3 regions of the Pseudomonas sp. G2-4 genome follow, and region 3 is predicted to be linked to each of the others. Evidence: riboswitches for the same ligand, from Rfam matches in the RefSeq annotation. Region 3 holds a riboswitch; each other region holds the start of a gene.
The links. A riboswitch is a leader RNA that binds a small molecule or an ion and turns the genes downstream of it on or off. The one in region 3 is predicted to bind cobalamin.

Region 1 (2,260 bases), 620 kb from region 3:
GCCCACCTGCAGGCCCGGGGCCGGGGTAGGCTTGGCGCCCTCGGGCCAGCCGACGGCTTCGGCGATGTTCACGGTGGGGATCAGGGTCTTGTTCGGTTCGGGCAGTTTCGGCGAGGGGCCGGTGCCGTCGGACACTTTCAGCGAGGACGACTCGCCACAAGCGACAAGTCCGGCGGCCAAGGCGACGATCAAAAGATGGGGTGGCTTGAGCATGCTGGCTTCCCTATGAATGCATGTAGTTATTCATAGAGAAGCGTAGACGCGCGATGGTTCAACTGCGGGTAGGCCAGTCTGCCAGGCAAAACCTTGTGGGAGCGAGCTTGCTCGCGATGGCGGCGTGACAGTCAAGATGGATGTTGCCAGGTGCACCGCTATCGCGAGCAAGCTCGCTTCCACAGTTCTTGAATGAGTCAGCCGTGGGCCTGTTTGAACAGCACGGCGATACCCGGGTGATAAAAGCCGGCCTCGTTGCGCAACTTGCGGTAGGCGTAAGGGAAATACCAGGCCACGGCGCAGGTGTTTTCCTTTTGCAGGTCGTCGACCATGTCCTGCAACTCTTCGGGCGTGGTGCTCTGCTGGGCTTTTTGCGGTGCGACGAACAGGCAGCCGAGCCTCAGGTCGCTGGCGTAGCTGATGCGCTTGGCATCGCTGGTGGCTTCCGACAGCGGTTGGGTCAGGTTCAGGTTGTTGACCTTGGGCCAGCGTTGGGTGGCCTGGATGAAGGCCCGCTCCTCGGTGCTGGCGATAAACAGATCGGCGCTGACGTTGCGTTCGCCTTCTTCATTCTGCTTGCGGGTCGGCGCGTTCTGCAGCGTGACCATCTCGGCCATCCAGGCGGCCGCTGACAGCAGGCCAAGGTTGGCCTTTTCATCGAACCAGTAAGGTGTGTCGTTATCGCCACGCACGGCGTTGTAGCGGTCGATACAGTCAAACCAACGTTCCAGTACCGGGCGCAGGAACTCCAGTTTTGGATTGCTGATGATCATGCCTTGCATACCTTGCCCTCTTGTTCTTGTGATATCGGGGTGTAATGTCTCTTTGATATCACTTCCCGTGGCGTGACACAAGATTGACGTCATTCCATTGATCCGGCCAATAACCAGCGCTGGGCCCGTGGCGGCTTTAATTGACGCTCCACCCCCAACCCTCTAACCTTCGCCGCTTGTTTCAGGTGCTCTGTGGCCGTGGCCGACAGAGTGAAACAGGGAAGCCGGTGAGTGCACACGAACCCGGCGCTGCCCCCGCAACGGTAAATGAGTCAAGGTTGCCTACAGGCCACTGTGTCCATGGACATGGGAAGGCGCGCAGCCCGGCATCACGCCGCTCATGAGCCCGGAGACCGGCCTGATTCATCCAACGGCATCACGGTGGGCGATGCCAGGCTTGCTGCCGTCTTTTTTTGTGCCCCGCCCGCCGTTATCCAATCCCAACGGAGAGCTCCCCATGACCGACACCCCTGATCGCGACGAACGCCACCTGGCGCGCATGCTGCGCAAGAAAGCCGTGATCGACGAGCGCATCGCCAACTCGCCGAACGAGTGTGGCTTGCTGCTAGTGCTGACCGGCAACGGCAAGGGCAAGAGCAGCTCGGCGTTCGGTATGTTGGCACGGGCCATGGGGCATGGCATGCAATGCGGCGTGGTGCAATTCATCAAGGGCCGCAACAGCACCGGTGAGGAGTTGTTTTTCCGCCGCTTCCCGGAACAGGTGCGCTTTCACGTCATGGGCGAAGGCTTCACTTGGGAAACCCAGGATCGCCAGCGCGACATCGCTGCTGCCGAAGCGGCCTGGGCGGTATCGCGCCAATTGCTCAGCGATCCCTCCGTTGGCCTGGTGGTGCTCGATGAACTCAACATCGCCCTCAAGCACGGTTACCTCGACCTCGATCAGGTTCTCAGCGATCTGCAAGCACGCCCGCCGATGCAACACGTGGTGGTGACCGGTCGCGGCGCCAAGCCGGAGATGATCGAACTGGCCGATACCGTCACCGAGATGGGCATGATCAAGCACGCGTTCCAGGCCGGTATCAAGGCGCAGAAAGGCGTCGAACTGTGAGTGACACTTGCCTGACAAGCCGCCACTGTCCGGCGGTGCTGATCGCTGCCCCGGCCTCGGGACAGGGCAAGACCACCGTCACCGCCGCCCTGGCCCGCTTGCATCGCAATCAGGGACGCAAGGTGCGCGTCTTCAAATGCGGCCCGGACTTTTTGGACCCGATGATCCTCGAGCGAGCCAGCGGCGCGCTGGTCTATCAATTGGA
Region 2 (2,260 bases), 1.2 Mb from region 3:
GGTCGAGGGCATAACCTGCGGCCCACAGTTTGTTGGCCAGCACCTGGAACACCACGCTCGGTTCAATACTCGTTTCACCGACGGCCACACCGGCAATCACCGCCAGCAGCAAGGTCACCAAAGCCAGCAACGTTCGAATCAGCGTCGCAGTCATTTCGGTAGGTCGTAGCCGTTGATGGCCATCGCCAGGGATTCCAGGCCGTCGAACATTCTGATGCTGGCCTGCATGGCCATGGCGTCGAGAATGATGATGCGGTTGTTTTTCACCGCGTCCATATTGCGGGTCACCGGGTCACTGCGCAGGAATTGCAGCTTCTTTTCATGGTCATCCGCCGGAAAGCGTCGGCGGTCCATGCGGGCAATGACCAGGAAGGTCGGGTTGGCCTTGGCGATGGTTTCCCAGCCGACGGTCGGCCATTCCTCGTCGGACTCGATCACGTTACGCACGCCCAGGGTACTGAGCATGAAGTCAGGAACGCCCTTGTGCCCAGCCACATAGGGATCGATATCCAGACTGGCGCTGGAGAACCAGAACAGCGCACTCGTCTGCTTGAGGTCCTTGGCCTGCACCGTGGCGATAGACTTCGCCAGGCTGTCCTTGAGTTGAGCGTTCAACTGCTGGCCACGTTCCTGCACGTCGAAGATTTCAGCCAACTGGCTGATGCTCTTGTAGATGCTGTCGATGCGAAACGCCTCCAACCGCGTGCCATCCGCACCGACCAGATTATCCTTGGCCTCGCAATCGGAGGGCATCAGGTAAGTTGGGATCTTCAGTTCGTGAAACTGCTCGCGGGTACCCACCACGCCTTGCGGTCCGACCGTCCACTCCAGTTCCGCCACCACCAGTTGCGGACGTTTGCCGATCACCGCCTCGAAGCTCGGCTCGTTATCGGCCAGGCGTTCGATCTTGCCGTTCTGCGCCTGGTATTTCACCTTCACATCGTTGAACCAGAGCGAAGTACCGACCACCTTGTCGCTCAATCCCATGGCATAGAGCATTTCAGTGCCGGCCTGGCCGATGGTCACGGCGCGACTGGGCGGTTGCTCAAAGGTCAGCGTGCTGCCGCAGTTCGCGATGGTCAGGGGGTATTGAGTCGGGGCCGCGTGGGCGAGGGTGGGCAGACCCAGGGCGATGACGAGGGCGACACGGCGGGGCAGCAGCATGATGCAATCTCCAATGGACCGTACACGGAGCAGGGACGGACTGGAAAACACATCATCGAACGCTGCCGCTAAAGCACAAAAGTGCTGATCAGCCCAGTGACGCGCAGCGCAAGGATGTCCTTCCCGGACACCCCGCCGGTTAGTGATTGACTTGGCCGGCAGGTCTCCTGACTGATGCGTCATCGCCTGGCTCCAGCCTTCCCGGGAGCGATCCCAGTGGCCATTGAGGAGCAGGCTCAGCACCTACAGTTGCGGGGGCAGTTCCGTTTGATACCGTGCGAGGCATCTCGGATTCCCTATTAGTCCCATGGGGAACCGGCGGTCGGCATGGTAGTCGATCAGGGTGTTTATCACCACTCACCGCTGAGATGCCTTCTCCTGGCGTCGTAGGATTTTCGGGAATGATTTTCTGGAGGTGCGGCAGAGCGCCGCTTCTTGCTATCCTGAAGGCCCTCTTCATGGACGAACACTGAGACAAACCATGGCTAACCACACCCCGTCACGCATCGGGAAGATATTGCTGGGCCTGCTGTTTGCCCTGATTGGTATCGGCTTGTTGAGTATTGCCATCAATCTCACCCTTGACCGACGCGAGTTTCTCGACCGCGCACAGACCGCCGACGGCATCGTCAGCCGCTTGAATGCCGGTGGTTCGCATCCTGAAATCGCCTTCACCACGGGCAGTGGTGAAAAAATCTCCTACCCCCAGGGCGGCTTCATCTTCGGCTATCAGCAGGATCAGCCTGTGAAGGTGTATTACCTCCCCGAACAGCCGGCCAACAGCGCCATCGTCGATGACTCGGCCGCGCTGTGGGGCACTTCCGGGGTCCTGGGTTTTATCGGTCTGGTGTTCACCCTTGTCGGTCTGGCAAAGGCTATCCGTCAGCGCGGTCGCGGTGCGGTTCATTCACATAAAGGACTTTAAACGTATGAGCTACAACATCCCGATCCCGGTCAATGAAAGTCGCTGGCAGTATCAGACCGCCAGCGGCGGTGGCCTGACCGTGGTCATGGTGGCGGGCAGTGGCGGTTCGATCATCCTGCGTTCGCCCCAGGGCGAGGACGTCAGCTACCGCTATGGCGGCGTCGGGGTGGG
Region 3 (2,260 bases):
GTTTTCATCGGATGCCCTTTGGCAAGGTGGCGGGCAAACGGGACGACAACCGCTGGCAAAGGCGCGCGCGGAAGATTTCGCCACCGGATCACCCCGCCCGGTTGTAGTGAGAATCTGTGTCGAGGCAGGTCTCCTGGCTGACGGTGGGCCAGTCTTTCGACTGGCAATTGCTGCGCCTTCCCGCGCGCCCCGGATATAAAGGGGTATGCACAGTGGCCTTGCAGAAACATCACCGTTCACAGTTGCGGGGGCAGCCGCGGCTTGGACCGCGTTCCCTTCTTAGCTTCGGCGCAGGCCGAAGAACCTCGAAGGCGCAAGGCTACGCAGGGTGTGGGGGCGGGTCAATGTCCGCAAGCAAGATGCAGGATGCTGTTGTGGCGAGGGAGCTTGCTCCCGCTCGGTTGCGCAGCGACCGCAAAGAGCCGGGGGCCGCTGCGCTGCCCAGCGGGAGCAAGCTCCCTCGCCACAACAGCCCTCGTCTGCCCTTGTACATTGACGCCCCGCCCCCGCCCATGCTCTCCTGTGCATGGTTTGCGTAGCGGGTTCTGTTAGCTCAAATTCGGATGCCGGAAGTCCATAGCCAAGGCGCTGTGACGAGTCATAGCCCGCTATGGCGAGGAACAGCAACGCAGGATATGGATTTCTGGCGCCGAAGTTGGGCTAACAGAACCCGCTACACAAACCACTTGTTACGGGTGCCCTTCACAGGGTGAAACGGGAAACCGGTGAATCGTGTGCTTTACTCCAAAGCCACGTCAGTCCGGTGCTGCCCCCGCAACGGTAAGCGAGTGAAGCGTCTAAACCACTGTGTCTCACGACATGGGAAGGTGATGCTTGCAGGCAAGGCTCAGCCCCTGCCCCTCGCGAGCCCGGAGACCGGCCCATGACTCATGCATCAACAACCCGCGGTGGGCGGGCGCTGTTCGAACCCTGGCGGGCCTTCGCCCGGGGTTTCATTGCGCTCGATTCACCCGCTGACAAGACCAGAGGGAAGCGCCATGTCGACCATCAGCAGCACCGCCCGCACCGCCAGTAGCACCACCACCCTGAGCCAACGCCTGAGCGCCGCGATCTTCGCCTCGATCCTGGGCGCCGGCCTGGTCTATTTCGCCGGTTTCTCCCACATTGAAGCGGTGCACAACGCCGCCCACGATACCCGCCATAGCGCCGCATTCCCGTGCCATTGAGACCTGACGACATGATCAAGCGTATTGCCCAGACCGCCGGTTTCAGCGGATTGCTGGCCGCCCTGCTGCTGACCCTCCTGCAAAGTTTCTGGGTATCGCCGCTGATTCTGCAGGCCGAGACTTTTGAAAAGGCCCCGACCTCCGAGGTCCATGAACACGCCGACGGCGTTGCCCACACCCATGATGCCGAGGCCTGGGAGCCGGAAGACGGTTGGCAGCGTGTGCTGTCCACCACCGGGGGTAACCTGGTGGTCGCGGTGGGTTTCGCCCTGATGCTGGCGGGCCTGTACACCTTGCGCGCGCCGACTCGCACATCCCAAGGGCTGCTCTGGGGACTGGCTGGTTATGCCACGTTCGTCCTGGCGCCGACCCTTGGCCTGCCGCCGGAACTGCCCGGCACCGCAGCGGCCGACCTGGCCCAGCGGCAGATGTGGTGGATCGGCACCGCCGCGTCCACGGCGGTGGGCATTGCCCTGATCGCCTTCGGCAAGCATTGGCTGCTCAAGTTGCTGGGCGTGGCGACGTTGCTGGTGCCCCATGTCATCGGTGCGCCGCAACCCGAAGTCCATTCGATGCTGGCGCCAGAAGCGCTTGAAACTCAATTCAAGATTGCCTCGCAAGTGACCAACGTCGCGTTCTGGCTGGCCCTGGGCCTGATCAGCGCCTGGCTGTTTCGCCGTGACGGCCAAGCCCACCACAACGCATGAACAACGGGCCGATGCTGGTGGTCGGCCTCGGCTGCCAGCGCGGTTGCCCGGCCAGCACGTTGCGGGCATTGCTCGACCAGACGCTGCTGGCCCACGGCATTGCGCTTGATCAGGTGCAGGCCCTGGCCAGTATCGACCTCAAGCGTGACGAGCCGGGCCTGCTGGAATTGGCCAGGCAATTGATGCTGCCACTGACCTGCTTCAGTGCCCGGCAGTTGGCCGGATATCAGGATCGGCTCAGTCACCGCTCCGAAATCGCCTTCGAGCGCACGGGCTGCTACGGCGTCGCCGAAAGCGCGGCCCTGGCCCTGGCCGATCAGCTAGGCACGAAGCCCGCAACCCTGCTGATTTCCCGCCAGAAGGCCC

Region 1: linked by a shared signal. The riboswitch ahead of cobO (cob(I)yrinic acid a,c-diamide adenosyltransferase) and the one ahead of QNH97_RS18540 (CbtB domain-containing protein) in region 3 are both predicted to bind cobalamin.
Region 2: linked by a shared signal. The riboswitch ahead of QNH97_RS23845 (ABC transporter substrate-binding protein) and the one ahead of QNH97_RS18540 (CbtB domain-containing protein) in region 3 are both predicted to bind cobalamin.

The regions. Positions count from the first base shown of each region.
Region 1 is NZ_CP125957.1:4,905,791-4,908,050, reverse strand. It holds gene QNH97_RS21370 (PQQ-dependent sugar dehydrogenase) at 1-213, opposite strand, end outside; gene QNH97_RS21365 (hypothetical protein) at 411-995, opposite strand; cobalamin riboswitch at 1,153-1,362, shown strand; gene cobO (cob(I)yrinic acid a,c-diamide adenosyltransferase) at 1,444-2,055, shown strand; gene QNH97_RS21355 (cobyrinic acid a,c-diamide synthase CobB) at 2,052-2,260, shown strand, end outside.
Region 2 is NZ_CP125957.1:5,439,889-5,442,148, reverse strand. It holds gene QNH97_RS23850 (FecCD family ABC transporter permease) at 1-154, opposite strand, end outside; gene QNH97_RS23845 (ABC transporter substrate-binding protein) at 151-1,164, opposite strand; cobalamin riboswitch at 1,305-1,497, opposite strand; gene QNH97_RS23840 (DUF3592 domain-containing protein) at 1,646-2,089, shown strand; gene QNH97_RS23835 (hypothetical protein) at 2,094-2,260, shown strand, end outside.
Region 3 is NZ_CP125957.1:4,284,203-4,286,462, forward strand. It holds gene cobW (cobalamin biosynthesis protein CobW) at 1-8, opposite strand, end outside; cobalamin riboswitch at 107-323, opposite strand; cobalamin riboswitch at 677-899, shown strand; gene QNH97_RS18540 (CbtB domain-containing protein) at 999-1,187, shown strand; gene QNH97_RS18545 (CbtA family protein) at 1,199-1,894, shown strand; gene QNH97_RS18550 (cobalamin biosynthesis protein) at 1,891-2,260, shown strand, end outside.